Regions from separate parts of the Mesorhizobium sp. M1027 genome, predicted to be linked through region 2. Evidence: predicted binding sites of a transcription regulator. Region 2 holds the regulator's gene; the other holds the start of a gene.
The links. The regulator PhoB, encoded in region 2, activates phosphate uptake and scavenging genes when phosphate is short. The targets are predictions, from matches to a motif close to TGTCATNNANCTGTCAT.
Positions count from the first base shown of each region.

Region 1 (7,519 bases), on a different contig from region 2:
ATGGGCCGCGACATGCGCGCGATGGAACCGACGGAGCTGTTGTTCTGGGGCGTGATGTCGATCGGCGTCATCGCCGGCTTTGCGCTTGCCTACCCGGCCAATGTCTGGCTGGTCGCCCGGGGGCTGAAGCATGGGCTGATGACGCAGCGCGCGCAGGCAGCCGGCATCGATGGTCGAAAGCAGCCTGCAACGAGACAACATGCGCAGATGCAAATGCAGCAGGCCGACGCCAGCGGCCATCGCGGGCAGCGCCACGATATGGCTTCCCACAAAGGCAAAGGCGGCGGCCATCACATGGAGACAGATGCCACGACGCCGCAGGTCGCTGCCCTGGGTGCCGTCTCCCTGCTGGCGCTCGGCATCGGCATGATCGCGCCGGCGAACTGGCTGAACCTGACGCTGTCGGCACGCGACGTCGGCGGGGTGATCATGCCGCAAGGAATGATCATGGATCGCGATACGCCGGCTGATGCGATGCGCGACATGGCCGCTACCGATCCGCGCCTCGTTGCCGCCTCTTATGGTCTGTCGACAAGGGGTGACCAGGACCTGCCGTTTCGGATGGAGAACGGCATCAAGGTATTCGACCTCAGGCCTTCGGTGGTCCGCTGGCAGATCCTGCCGGATGTTGCAGTCGACGCTTATGCCTATAATGGCCAGATTCCTGGTCCGCGAATTCACATTCGCCAGGGCGATCGGGTCAGGATCAACGTCACCAACGGCCTGCCTGAGGAAACGACGGTGCATTGGCATGGCTTGATCCTGCCGAACCAGATGGATGGGCCGGCCGAGATCACGCAGGCGCCGATCGAGCCCGGCCAATCCTATTCGTACGAATTCACCGCAACCCAGCACGGAACCTATTTCTATCACCCACATGCCAAGCCGGACCGGACCCAGGCGCTCGGCCTCTACGGTGCGCTGATCATCGACCCCGCCAATCCCGCCGATGAGGCCGCGGCCGACCATGATTACGTCATCGAGCTTCAGGAATGGCTGGTGCGGGAAGGGCTGACCTACCCGTCGATGCCGATGGACGGGGGCATGCCGAATTTCTTCACCATCAACGGCAAGGCCTATCCCTCGACCGAGACGATCCCGATGAAGGTTGGCGAGACGCTCAAGGTGCGGTTCATCGGCACCAACAACGGCTTCATCCATCCGATGCATATCCATGGCGGACCGTTCGAGGTCGTTGCCCGCGACGGCGAAACGATCCCTGCCTTGGGTCGTTTCCTTGCCGATACGGTCAATGTCGGGCCGGGTCAGCGCTACGACGTGATCTGGAAGGCGCAGCGTCCGGGCAAATGGCTGATCCATTGCCACATCCCGCATCACACCACGAACAACAATGTCGAGGAGAAGGGCGGAGGCGGGCTGATGGTCGTCATCGATGTCACCTGACCGTAGCCGTCTAAAAAGGAGCGTCAGTGCTCGTGGCCGTGGTTTTCGTCATGCACGTCTCGTGAGGGTGCGGATGGTCGTTCTCTCCACGTTCGGTTGAAAACCGCACATTCGCCGTAACCAAGGCCGGCATATGCTGGGACAGTTCGTCCTTCAGCGCTGCCGCGATGTTGTTCGCTTCCGAGAGCGGCAGGGTTTCGTCTGCGGCAATTGCGATGTCGGCGTGCAATCTATGACCGATCCAGCGCGCCTTGGCATCGACAATGCGTGCGCCCGGAACGTGCTCGGCGGCATGCCGGATTTCATCCATCACACCGGGTTCGATTCCATCCAGCATGCGGGTCAGCACCGAGCGGGCCGATTGCCAGACGATACCGAAGATCGCAATCGTGATCAGCAGGCCGACAATCGGGTCGGCCAAGGAAAAGCCGAGCCAGACGCCGATGGCTCCGATGACCACGGCAAGGCTGGTAAGTCCGTCGGTGCGGGCGTGATAGCCGTCGGCAATCAGTGCCGCGCTGTTGATTTCGCGGCCGACACGGATACGGAACACGGCAACCGCCTCGTTGCCGAGGAAGCCGACAATGCCCGCCGCCGCCAGCCAGCCCAGGTGCGTCACCGCTTGTGGATTGATCAGCCTGTCGATGGCTTGGTAGGCGGCGACTACAGCGCTGAACAGGATGATGAGCACGATGATGATGCCGGCCAGATCCTCGACCCGGCCCAAGCCATAGGTGAAGGTCCGCGACGGCTTGCGCCGCGCCAGCACGAACGCAATCCATAGCGGGATCGCCGTGGTCGCATCGCCGATGTTATGGATCGTATCGGCCAGCAATGCCACGCTCCCCGACAGCACAACCACGACCATCTGCAATGCTGCGGTGATCGCCAGGATCACGAACGACCATTTGATTGCCCAGATGCCCCGATCGGTGGTGGCAATTGTCGCATCGATGACGCCATGGCTGTGGCCGTGCGGACCGTGATCGCCGTGATGATGTGCGGCGTGCGAGCCGAACCCGAGCCATTCCAGAATGCGGGCTACGATGGCATTCATAGATATTTCGCCAGCTGCTTGAGCTCCGCCAGCGAGTTGCCGCCGGTTTCGACGCTGTCCGTCAGGCAATGCTCGATGTGATCGTTGATCAGCTCGCGCTTGGCGCTGCTGATGGCCCGTTCGACGGCATGAAGCTGCTGCGCCAGATCAACGCAAGGGCGATGCGCCTCGATCATCGCCAGCACCGCCGCGAGGTGGCCTTGCGCGCGCTTCAGGCGCTTTATGATGGAAGGATGCGAAGCGTGGAGGTGATCTGACATGCCTCTGCATATCCTCCCCGGGAGGATACGCGTCAAGCTCTAAGTCAGCTGTGCAATTTCCGGAGAGGCTTCACCTTGAACATTGCTTGGCCTATGCCTTCCCCATGAAGAAGCTTGCTCGTTTTCTCGGCCTGCTGGTCGTTGCAGCAGTCCTTGCGGTGGCGCTGGGCACGCTGCTGCCGCGCCCGCTCTGGCCGGCGGCCGCTGCCGATCCGATCGGCACAAGCCACCACATCGTGGTGCTGAAAAATCCGATCCACACCGACATCGCCATCCCGGTCGACGACGATGTGCGCCGGCGCTTCCACTTCCTGGTCGATGCCGGCATTCCGGCCGACATGGCGGAGGTCCGCTACATCGTCTTCGGCTGGGGCGGCCGCGCCTTCTATCTCGAGACGCCGACCTGGTCGGAACTGAAGGCAGTGCCGGTGATGAAGGCGCTGACCGTCGATGCCTCGGTGATGCATGTCGACATTTCAGGCGAAATCGCCGAGCCGCATCCCGACGTCGCCGGCTTCGACGTAAGTGAGGAACGCTTTGCGGCGCTGCTCGATTTCATTGCAGCGAGTTTTCAGCAGGGACCGAACGGGGCCATGCCGATCGAGGATGCGGCCTACTCCCGTTTCGATCGTTTCTTCGAAGCCAATGGCCATTTCAACGCGCTGGTCGGCTGCAACACCTGGGCGGCGGCGGCACTGCGCACCGCCGGCCTGCGCACCGGCTGGTGGAACCCGCTGCCGGCCTCGCTTAGCCTGTCGATGCGGCTTTACAATTGACAAGGCTCCGATGACTTAGGACCGCCGAGCGTCCGCCCGCCAGCCATAGAGCCAGTCCAGATCAGCGGCGAGTTTTTCGGGTGAGCGCATCGCCAGGAACAGGTTGCGGGCCATCGCCACCGGCCCGGCCGCATGCCAGGCGAGGCGGTTGAGGGCGCCGCGGCGGGCGACCTGGGATACGCGCGGCCGCCGCGCCTGTTCCCAGGCGACAAGCGCGTTGCTGAGGTCGGCAGGCGAGCTGGCAACGAAACCGGCAAGGGTTACCGCGTCTTCGATCGCCATCGCCGCTCCCTGTGCGGCAAACGGCGTCATCGCATGCGCCGCATCGCCAATCAGCGCTATGCCCTCCGGCGTCGTCCACCGCCGCTGCTCGACGGTATGGATCGGCCATGCCGTCCATGGCGTGGCCTCGCTCGCCAGACGGACCAGCGCCGGCGCGGTACCGCGCATGGCGCTGGCGAGGATGGCGGGGTCGGCATGCCCCGACCAGCTCTCGGCGATGCGCTCGCCCTTGGTGAAGGCCGCGAGGTTGAAGACCGCGCCACGGCTGACCGGATAGGCGACCATATGGAAGCCTGGATAGAGGAATGCGGTAACGCAATCCGGCGCACCGATCACCCTGAAGGCTTGTCCGGCGAGGCTGTCCGCGGCCACCGTTGCGCGCCAGGCAAGCTCGCCCGAGAAGCGGCTTCTCCGGAAATCGGCCGCCTCGCGGGCGAGCGTTTCTCGCACCGACGACCAGACGCCATCGGCTCCGACCAGCAACGATGCTTCGGTTTCGATGGTCGTGCCGGCAATCTCGACTGTTGCGGTGATGCCATTCGGTCCGGTTGCGACGCCGCCGACGCGGGCACCGGTGGCAAGCTCGACCTCGGAGCGCTCGGCTATCCGCTCCATCAGCGCTGACTGCAGATCGGCGCGGTGGGCGACGAGATAGGGTGCCCCCCAGCGCGTTTCAGCTACCTGGCCAAGCGGTACGCGCGCCAGCTCGCGCAGCGTGACGGCATCCTTCAGCACGACCGTCTCCGGCCGCACCGCCGTCGGCAGCAGCCGATCGAGTACGCCGAATTGTCGAAGGATGCGTGTCGCGTTGGGTGAAAGCTGGATGCCGGCGCCGGCAGCCTCGAGATGCTGCGCCTGTTCGAACAGTTTTATCCGATAGCCGCGCTCGGCGAAAGCCAGTGCCGCGGTCAGCCCGGCGACGCCCGCCCCGGCGATGACCACCTGCCGGGACTGCGTTTGTCGCATCAGGCTTGTCGCGGAAGTATCAGGCGGCCTGGTCGATATAGAGGCAGCCCGGCGGCTGCGTTTCCAATGCCTTCAGCTTGGGCGAATAGCGATAGAGCGTCGAGCAATAGGGGCAGACTTTTTCATTGTCGTCGCCCATATCGAGAAATACATGCGGGTGGTCGAAAGGCGGATTGGCGCCGGTGCACATGAATTCCTTGACGCCGATGTCGATTGCCGGATAGCCCGCATCGTTCTGGAAATGGGGAATGGAACCGCCTGCCATCGTCGTCTCCTGATCTTGTCGATTGCATCTGGATCATAACCCATCTCTTTGCAAGATCGATGAAATGAAACTGTCGCAAAAGCCTGTCAGAGGATAAGTTAAGCCGGTTAAGGCTGTGGTCGTCGAACGGTGTGGGAAGAGCGGAAACCATGAACGAACTGAAGCCGGTCCAGAACGAATTCATCACCGTCGAGGCCGCGAGCCACGAAGGCGGCAATCCCGACCGCTTCGTCAATCGCGAGTTTTCCTGGCTGCAATTCAACCGGCGCGTGCTCGAGGAATCGCTGAACGCAAATCATCCGCTGCTCGAGCGCGTGCGCTTTCTGTCGATATCGGCCGCCAACCTCGACGAGTTCTTCATGGTCCGCGTCGCCGGTCTTGCCGGCCAGGTGCGCGAGGGCATCGTGCTGAAGAGCCCGGATGGGCGCACTCCCGAGCAGCAGCTCGAACAATTGCTGCGCGAGGTCGAGCGCCTGCAGGAGGACCAGCAGAACAGCCTTTCGGCGCTGATGCTGCTGCTCGACAGACAAGGCATCGAAAGCATCACCCGCGATGCGCTGACCAAGGACGAGAAGACCTGGCTCGAGGACCATTTCCAGGAGCAGGTATTTCCGGTCCTGACCCCGCTGTCGATCGACCCGGCGCATCCGTTTCCGTTCATTCCCAATCTCGGTTTCTCGATGGCGCTGCAATTGCGCCATCGCAAGAACGGCGAGGAAATGAGCGCGCTTCTGCGCCTGCCTGTGGCGCTGAGGCGCTTCATCCGTTTGCCGGATCGCAAGCATCATGTCCGCTTCATTCCACTCGAAGAGGCGGTCAGTCTCTATATCGGCAAGCTGTTCCCCGGCTATGAGGTCAAGGGCTCCGGCACGTTCCGCATCATCCGCGACAGCGATATCGAGGTCGAGGAAGAATCAGAGGATCTGGTGCGGCTGTTCGAGACGGCGCTGAAGCGGCGACGCCGCGGCTCGGTCATCCGCATCGAGTTCGACAGGTCGATGCCGGCCGAATTGCGCGATTTCGTCGCCGGCGAGCTCGGCGTCTCGGCCAGCCGGATCAGCGTGCTCACCGGTCCGCTGGCGCTCAGCCAGATCTCGGAGATCGTCGCCGTCGCCCGCGACGATCTGAAGTTCACGCCTTACAATCCGCGCTTTCCCGAGCGCATCCGCGAGCATGGCGGCGACTGTTTTGCCGCGATCCGCGAGAAGGACATCATCGTCCACCACCCTTACGAATCCTTCGACGTGGTGGTGCAGTTTCTGCGCCAGGCAATGGCCGACCCGGAAGTGGTGGCGATCAAGCAGACGCTCTACCGCACCTCCAACGACAGCCCGATCGTACGGGCTTTGGTCGATGCGGCGGAAGCCGGCAAGTCGGTGACGGCGCTGGTCGAGCTCAAGGCGCGCTTCGACGAGGAGGCCAACATCCGCTGGGCGCGCGACCTCGAGCGCGCCGGCGTCCAGGTCGTCTTTGGCTTTCTCGAACTGAAGACCCACGCAAAGATGTCGCTGGTCGTGCGGCGCGAGGACGGCAGGCTGCGCAATTACGTGCATCTCGGCACCGGCAACTACCACCCGGTCACCGCCCGCATCTACACCGATCTGTCCTTCTTCACCACCGACCCGACAATCGCGCGCGATGTCGCCCAGTTGTTCAACTTTATCACCGGCTATGCCGAGCCGGCCGAGCAGATGCGGCTGGCCATCTCGCCGTTCACGCTGCGCGACCGCATCCTCCAGCACATTTCGGATGAGATCAGCCACGCGCTGGAGGGCAGACCGGCCCGCATCTGGATGAAGATGAACGCCTTGGTCGACCCGATCGTCATCGATGCGCTCTACGATGCCAGCCGCGCCGGCGTCGAGATCGATCTCGTCGTGCGCGGCATCTGCTGTCTGAGACCGCAGGTGCCCGGCCTATCGGAGAACATCAGGGTGAAGTCGATCGTCGGCCGCTTCCTCGAGCACAGCCGCATCTATTGCTTCGGCAACGGCCACGGCCTGCCCTCGGACGGGGCGATCGTCTACATCTCCTCGGCCGATCTGATGCCGCGCAATCTCGACCGCCGCGTCGAGACCATGGTGCCGATCACCAATCCAACTGTGCATGAGCAGGTGCTCGGCCAGATCATGCTCGGCAACATCATGGACAACCAGCAAAGTTTCGACGTATTGGCTGATGGAACCTCCCGGCGCGTCGTGCTGGAGGAGGGCGAGGAACCGTTCAACGCGCAGGAATATTTCATGACCAATCCGAGCCTGTCCGGACGGGGCGATGCGTTGAAGTCGCATGCGCCCAAGCGCATCGCGCAGTTCAAACGCCGCAAGAAACAGAACGCAGCGACGGGCTGATGATTTCAGCGTCCCAGGGCCGGCTCCAGGACCGCCGACCGCTGTCCATCATCGATATCGGGTCGAACTCGATCCGTCTTGTGATCTATGAGGGGCTGGCGCGCTCGCCGACCTTGCTGTTCAACGAAAAGATGCTGGCCGGCCTCGGCCGCGGCATC
Region 1 covers NZ_JAMYMW010000014.1:52,887-60,405, forward strand. Annotated here, with positions in the region: gene NKH50_RS24405 (multicopper oxidase domain-containing protein) at 1-1,404, shown strand, start outside; partial or broken gene NKH50_RS24410 (cation diffusion facilitator family transporter) at 1,499-2,452, opposite strand; gene NKH50_RS24415 (metal-sensing transcriptional repressor) at 2,458-2,721, opposite strand; gene NKH50_RS24420 (TIGR02117 family protein) at 2,826-3,497, shown strand; gene NKH50_RS24425 (FAD-dependent monooxygenase) at 3,513-4,745, opposite strand; gene NKH50_RS24430 (zinc-finger domain-containing protein) at 4,765-5,010, opposite strand; gene NKH50_RS24435 (RNA degradosome polyphosphate kinase) at 5,160-7,361, shown strand; gene ppx (exopolyphosphatase) at 7,361-7,519, shown strand, end outside.
Region 1: a site for PhoB is predicted at 5,071-5,087, ahead of NKH50_RS24435 (RNA degradosome polyphosphate kinase). Genes of this name have one in related genera too.

Region 2 (7,519 bases):
TCGGCATCATGGGCGGCGTCATGCTTGGCCTCGGCCGGGCACTCGGCGAAACCATGGCGGTGACTTTCGTCATCGGCAACGCGCATCGCATCAGTGCCTCCCTGTTCGCACCGGGCACGACGATTTCGGCGACCATCGCCAATGAATTTACCGAGGCCGACGGCGACCTCTACACCTCCTCGCTGGTCGCGCTCGGCCTGATCCTGTTCGTCATCACCTTCCTGATCCTTGCCGCCGCCCGCTATATGCTGATGCGGATCGACGCCCGTACGGGAGCCTGACCGATGTCGACATCCTCATCGCTCCACAGCCGCCGCAAAGCCAGGAATTCGGTGATGATGGCGCTTTGCGTCGTCGCCGCCGGCATCGGGCTTGCCTGGCTGGCGCTCATCCTCGGTGCGTTGGTCTATAAGGGCACAGCCGGGCTTTCGTTCGCGGTCTTCACCGAGATGACGCCACCACCGGGCGAGGCCGGCGGCCTGCTCAATGCCATCGCGGGCAGCCTGCTGATGACGATCATCGCCGTTGTCGTCGGCACGCCGATCGGCGTGCTGGCGGGAACCTACATGGCCGAGTATGGACGCTTTTCGCGCATCACCACCGTCGTCCGCTTCATCAACGACATCCTGTTGTCGGCGCCGTCGATCATCATCGGCTTGTTCGTCTATGAATTGATGGTGCGGCCAATGGGACATTTCTCGGCCATTGCCGGCGCCGTGGCGCTTGCCATCCTGGTCATTCCGGTGGTCGTGCGCACCACTGAAGACATGCTCAACCTGGTGCCGAACGCGTTGCGTGAAGCCGGTGCCGCGATCGGCGCGCCGCGCTGGGTGGTGATCCGTTCGGTCGCCTACCGCGCCGCATTGTCCGGCATCGTCACCGGCATATTGCTGGCGATAGCACGCATTTCCGGCGAGACGGCGCCGCTGCTCTTCACCGCGCTCAACAACCAGTTCTGGAGCAGCAATATCAACGCGCCGATGGCCAGCCTGCCGGTGACCATCTTCCAGTTCGCTCTCAGCCCTTACGAGGAATGGCAGCAACTGGCGTGGACCGGCGCACTCATAATCACCCTGACGGTTCTGGGCTTGAGCATCCTCGCCCGCAGCCTTACCGGACGCAGAGAGGACAGATGACACAGATGTTGTCTCCGGACATGACGATGACCGAAACGGTCACCGAGAAGACGAAGATCGAGGTCAAGAACCTCAACTTCTACTACGGCCAGAGCAAGGCGCTGAAGGACATCAGCCTGTCGCTGCCCGAGCGCAGCGTCACGGCCTTCATCGGCCCTTCGGGTTGCGGGAAATCGACGCTGCTGCGCGTCTTCAACCGCATCTACGAGCTCTACCCGAAACAGACCGCCGAGGGCCAGGTGCTGCTCGACGGCAAGAACATTCTCGACCGGTCGCAGGATCTCAACCTCCTCAGGACAAAGATCGGCATGGTATTCCAGAAGCCGACGCCGTTCCCGATGTCGATCTACGAGAACATAGCCTTCGGCGTCAGGCTCTACGAGAATCTCGGCAAGTCCGAGATGGACGGCCGCGTCGAGCAAGCGTTGAAGCGGGCCGCGCTGTGGAGCGAGGTCAAGGACAAGCTAAACGCCAGCGGCTTGAGCCTGTCCGGCGGCCAGCAGCAGCGGCTCTGCATTGCCCGCACCGTGGCAGTGAAGCCGGAAGTCATTCTGCTCGACGAACCGGCTTCGGCCCTCGACCCGCTGTCGACGGCCAAGATCGAGGAACTGATCGACGAGCTGCAAGCCGACTACACGATCGTCATCGTCACCCACAACATGCAGCAAGCGGCGCGCGTGTCGCGCCAGACCGCCTTCATGTATCTGGGTGAACTGGTCGAGTTCGACCGGACCGAGAAGATATTCACGTCGCCCCGCGAGAAGCGCACGCAGGACTACATCACTGGCCGCTTCGGCTGAGCCGTTCCGATCATGCATATGAGGACAGGACCATGGGCGAACACACAGTCGCTTCTTTCGACGAGGATCTCGAGCAGATCAGCAAGCTGATCCGCGACATGGCCGACCTCGCCGGTTCGATGGTCGGCGGGGCGACCAAGGCCCTGTTGAATTCCGACAACGTGCTGGCGCAACGCGTCGTCTCTGACGACGCCATCATGGACGCGCGTCAACGCGAACTGGACGACCGCGCCATCACCCTGATCGCCAAGCGCCAGCCAATGGCTCACGATCTGCGCCATGTCGTCGGAGCGATCCGCATGGCGGGCGACCTCGAACGCATCGGCGACCTTGCCAAGAATATCGCCAAGCGTGTGAGCGCGGTCGGCCTCAGCGTCACGCCGCGCGACCTATCGCATTCCATCGATGCGATGGCGCAGCTGGTGCTCATCCAGGTGCAGGGCGTCATCGAGGAGTATGCTGCAGGCGATGCGGCCGCGTTGGCCAAGCTGCGTGCCGCCGACGAGCGCATCGACGTCAAATACACGTCGGTGTTCCGCGAGCTGTTGACCTACATGATGGAGGATCCGCGCAACATCACCGCTTGCACGCATCTGCTGTTCTGCGCCAAGAATCTGGAGCGGATCGGCGACCATGTCACCAACATCGCCGAAAATGCGTATTATGTGCTGACCGGCGAGCAATTGCCGGTCAACCGTCCGAAGCAGGACGAAACGACAATGTCCGCGCCGGTGACATGATGGGGGTGCCCAGCCGATGATCGCACCACGCATAATGGTGGTGGAGGACGAGGAGCCGTTGGGCGTGCTGCTCCGCTACAATCTCGAATCCGAAGGCTACCAGGTCGAGGTGGTGACACGCGGCGACGAAGCCGAGATCCGTTTGCAGGAGAATGTGCCCGACCTTCTGGTGCTCGACTGGATGATACCGGCGGTTTCCGGCATCGAGCTCTGCCGCCGGTTGCGCGTGCGCCCCGAAACCGAGCGGCTGCCGATCATCATGCTGACCGCGCGCGGCGAGGAGAGCGACCGGGTGCGCGGTCTTTCGACCGGCGCCGACGACTATCTTGTCAAACCGTTTTCGACACCGGAATTCATGGCCAGGGTCAAGGCGCTGCTGCGGCGCGCCAAGCCGGAAGTGCTGTCCAGCGTGCTGAAGGTCGGCGACATCGTGCTCGATCGCGAATCGCACAGGGTCTATCGCAAGAAGAGCGAGATCCGGCTCGGGCCGACCGAATTCCGGTTGCTCGAGTTCATGATGCGGCATCCGGGCCGCGTCTTCTCGCGTAGCCAGTTGCTCGATAATGTCTGGGGCGAGACGATCTATATCGACGAACGCACCGTCGACGTGCATGTCGGGCGGCTGCGCAAAGCCGTCAATAACGGCCGCATGCCGGATGTCATCCGCACCATCCGCGGTGCCGGCTATGCGATCAGGGAAGATTGACCCGCCTGGTCAGGCGACGTTCTTTCTGACGCCGGGCCTCATTTGCGCGCCCGGCGCGAAAATCTCCTGGTCGACGAAGCTTAACGCCCGCATCGCGCAGCCTTCGCGGATCAGCGGCAATTCGTTCGGCTCGGTATCGAAGGAGATCGAGCCCGAGTGCTGGCCGCCGGCGGTCTGGGCGATGGCCTTGCGCAAGGCCGGCTCGATCAGATCGAAGGCGGCGGCACTGGCGCCGACCATCGCGACCGGTGCCGGATCGATCAGCGCGAACAGCGAGCCGAGACCGAAACCCAGCGCTTCGCCGGCCTTGCGGTAGGCCTCGCGTTCCGGCCCATCCTTCTCGCGCGCGCGGGCGGCCAGCGCGCGCATGTCGGCGTCGCCGACGTCGGCGACCGGTTCGCTGTCTTCGCTCATCTGCCTGGCGTTGCGCCAGATGGCATAGTTGCCGGCATAGGCTTCGATGCAGCCGCGCCGCCCGCAACGGCAGAGCGCTCCGCCCGGACGATGGATCATGTGGCCAAATTCGCCGCCCGAGGAATGCGTCCCGGTGAACAGTTCGCCCTTCAGCACAAGCCCCATACCGATGCCATGCGAAAGCAGGATGGCGATGAAGTCGTCGCGATAGCGATCCGGATTGCGCCAGCGCAAAGCCACCGCCATCATATTGCAGTCGTTCTCCACCGTGGCCGGGATGCCGAATTCGTCCTCCAGCATGTCGGCAAAGGCGATGTCGGTCTGCGGCGTGATCGGCGACCACAGCATGGCGCGTGCAGGGGAGTCGGTAATGCCCTGAATCGCCAGGGCGATGCGGGCGACACTGCGGACGTCAAGGTCTGGGTCCTCAAGCCGGCGCCGGACGATGGCCATGCATTCGCGGATCAGCTCGTCGCGCGGCATGGTCAGCGTGTCCAGCCGGCGCTGTTCCTCGGCGACCACCTGTCCCGCATAGTCGATAATGGCGGCCGACAGGAAATTCAGCGACAACACCACAGTCAGCACCGCCGCCGCTTCCGGGTTGAGGGCGAGGCCGACCTGTGGACGACCGCGTTTCAACGAAACGGGCTCACTTGCCTTGCTCTCGGCGAGGATGCCTTCCCGTATCAGGTCGGAGGAGATCGCCGATATGGTTGAATGACTGAGGCCGGTGGTGGCTGCGATCTCCGTACGCGATGGCTGGCCGGCCCGGCGCACCGCCGAGATCACCATCGCCCGGTTGCGCCGGCGCAAATCGTCATGGCGGATTCCGACCGACATCGTTTTGCTTTCCTCCCGGTTGCCGCGGCCGCTCATGAACCGGAAGCCGTCGGTAATGTCCGACAAATAGTGTCGGATGCGGCAAATAGTGTCAGATGCAGGTGGCGCTGTCATCGTTTATTCCGACGCTCGAAAAAACTCGCACAGTCATCAAAATCCATCAGAATCGATGTTGACAGCAGCCGGAGATCGGGCCAGTATTTTTTCGAGGCTCGAAAAAATTAGAGCTTCTAAGCTGGTCGTTGAGCAATTGGTCACGCCGTACGCGGCGCAGGGAGGATATGATGAAGAAATTCACGGCCGCCATTCTGGCGGGTGTCGCCATGACGCTGGCGCTGGCGTCGGTGGCGCAGGCGAAAGACAAGCTCATCGGCGTTTCCTGGTCGAACTTCCAGGAAGAGCGCTGGAAGACCGACGAGGCCGCAATGAAGGCGGCCATCGAGGCCGCCGGCGACAAGTATATTTCCGCCGACGCACAGTCCAACCCCGGCAAGCAACTCACCGACGTCGAGAGCCTGATCTCGCAGGGTGCCAATGCGCTGATCATCCTCGCACAGGATGCCTCGGCCATCGGGCCGGCCGTGCAGAAGGCACTGGACGAAGGCATCCCGGTCGTCGGCTATGACCGGCTGATCGAGAACAAGGACGTGTTCTATCTGACCTTCGACAACAAGGAGGTCGGCCGCATGCAGGCCCGCGAAGTCTTCAAGGTGAAGCCGGAAGGCAACTACGTCTTCATCAAGGGTTCGGGTTCCGATCCGAATGCCGATTTCCTGTTTGCCGGTTCGATGGAGGTGCTGAAGGAGGCCATCGACAGCGGCAAGATCAAGAATGTCGGCGAGGCCTATACGGACGGCTGGCTGCCGGCCAACGCTCAGAAGAACATGGAACAGTTCCTGACCGCCAACGACAACAAGGTCGATGCCGTGGTCGCGGCCAATGACGGCACCGCCGGTGGCGTCGTCGCCGCGCTGACAGCACAAGGGTTGGCCGGATCGGTTCCGGTCTCGGGCCAGGACGGCGACCACGCCGCGCTGAACCGCATCGCGCTTGGCACACAGACCGTGTCGGTGTGGAAGGACGCGCGCGAGCTCGGCAAGAACGCCGCCGAGATCGCCTCGCAGCTTGCCGACGGCAAGCAGATGACCGACATTGCCGGCGTGAAGGATTTCACCACGCCCGGCGGCAACACGGTCAAGTCGCTGTTCCTGACTCCGGTCGCCATCACCAAGGATAACCTCAACGTCGTCATCGACGCCGGCTGGATCAAGAAAGAAGAGGTCTGCGCCGGCGTGGCGGCTGGCACTGTTGCGGTCTGCAACTGATCCGTCGTTTCCAAGCGTAGAGAACGCCGCGGCTGTAATGCCGCGGCGTTTTTTTCAAAAAGAATTGTTTTTCCGCTTCCGGCGGATAATTTCTAGGCTGCTTCCGGCATCCGCGGCAGACGGCAACCCGGCGGGAGAAACATGATGACCGACACGACTTCCAACACGCCGGTCGACAGCACGGCGGACCGGGCGCGGGAATCCGAGCTCGGCATCGTTGCCCGGTTTCTCAAGGCAACCGAGATCGACACCCGCATGCTCGGCATGGTCGGCGCGCTGTTGGTCATCTGGATCGGGCTGCATGTCGTTTCCAGCGTACGGCTCGGCGTCAATCCGTTCGACTTCGACAGCCGGACCTTCCTGACGCCACGCAATCTCTGGAACCTCTCGGTGCAGACTTCCGCCGTGGCCATAATGGCCGCCGGAATGGTGCTGGTTATCGTCATGCGCAATATCGACCTGTCGGTCGGTTCCGCCGAAGGCCTGATCGGCGTGGTCATGGGCTTTGCGCAGGTGCATTTCTTGGTGCGAATGATCGGTCTGCAACTCGGCAACCCCTGGATCTGGATCCTGGCGCTGGCCATTGGCCTGGCGCTCGGTCTTCTTATCGGAGCGTTCCAGGGATATATCATCGCTTATCTCGAGGTGCCGGCCTTCATCGTGACGCTGGGCGGCCTTCTGGTCTGGCGGGGTGCCGCATGGTGGGTCGCCAGCGGTCAGACGATTGCGCCGCTTGATGCCACGTTCCAGCTGATGGGCGGTGGGCCGGCGGGTTCGATCGGCGCGCGATGGAGCTGGATCGTCGGAATTATCGCGTGCCTGGCGGTTGTGTTCATGCTGCTCAACGGACGGGTGCAGCGCAAGCGGTTCCGCTTTCCGTTGCGCCCGATCTGGGCCGAGACGTTCCTCGGTGTCCTCACCTGCGCTGTCATCATGGGCGCCATATGGCTCGCCAATTCCTATCCTTGGCCGGTCGGCATCGTGAACAGATACGCGGCGGCCAACAATATAACAGTTCCCGAAGGCGGGCTGTTCATCGCCCATGGCATCGCCATACCCGTGCTGATGGCTGTGGCCGTCGGGCTGATCATGACCTTCATCACCAAGCGTACCCGTTTCGGCCGCTATGTCTTCGCCATCGGCGGCAATCCGGAAGCCGCCAACCTTGCCGGTATCAACACGCGTTGGGTGACCATGAAGGTGTTCATGATCATGGGCGTGCTGGCGACGATCGCCGCGGCGATCTCGTCAGCCAGGCAGAACTCGTCGACCAATGCGCTGGGCACGCTAGACGAACTGCTGGTCATCGCCGCCGCGGTCATCGGCGGCACGTCACTTGCAGGCGGCTCCGGCACGGTGCTCGGCGCCATGCTCGGCGCACTTTTGATGCAGTCGCTGCAATCCGGCATGGTGCTGCTCGGCATCGATTCACCGCTGCAGAGCATCGTCGTCGGCGCCGTGCTGGTGCTCGCGGTCTGGCTCGATACCGTCTATCGCAAACGCGTTTAGGGAGGAGGAACGATCATGGCCGACAAGACCGCTCCCACGGGCACGCCGC
Region 2 covers NZ_JAMYMW010000010.1:141,676-149,194, reverse strand. Annotated here, with positions in the region: gene pstC (phosphate ABC transporter permease subunit PstC) at 1-281, shown strand, start outside; gene pstA (phosphate ABC transporter permease PstA) at 285-1,136, shown strand; gene pstB (phosphate ABC transporter ATP-binding protein PstB) at 1,133-1,936, shown strand; gene phoU (phosphate signaling complex protein PhoU) at 1,969-2,676, shown strand; gene phoB (phosphate regulon transcriptional regulator PhoB) at 2,693-3,382, shown strand; gene NKH50_RS20385 (ROK family protein) at 3,392-4,636, opposite strand; gene xylF (D-xylose ABC transporter substrate-binding protein) at 4,921-5,961, shown strand; gene NKH50_RS20375 (sugar ABC transporter permease) at 6,106-7,470, shown strand; gene NKH50_RS20370 (ATP-binding cassette domain-containing protein) at 7,486-7,519, shown strand, end outside.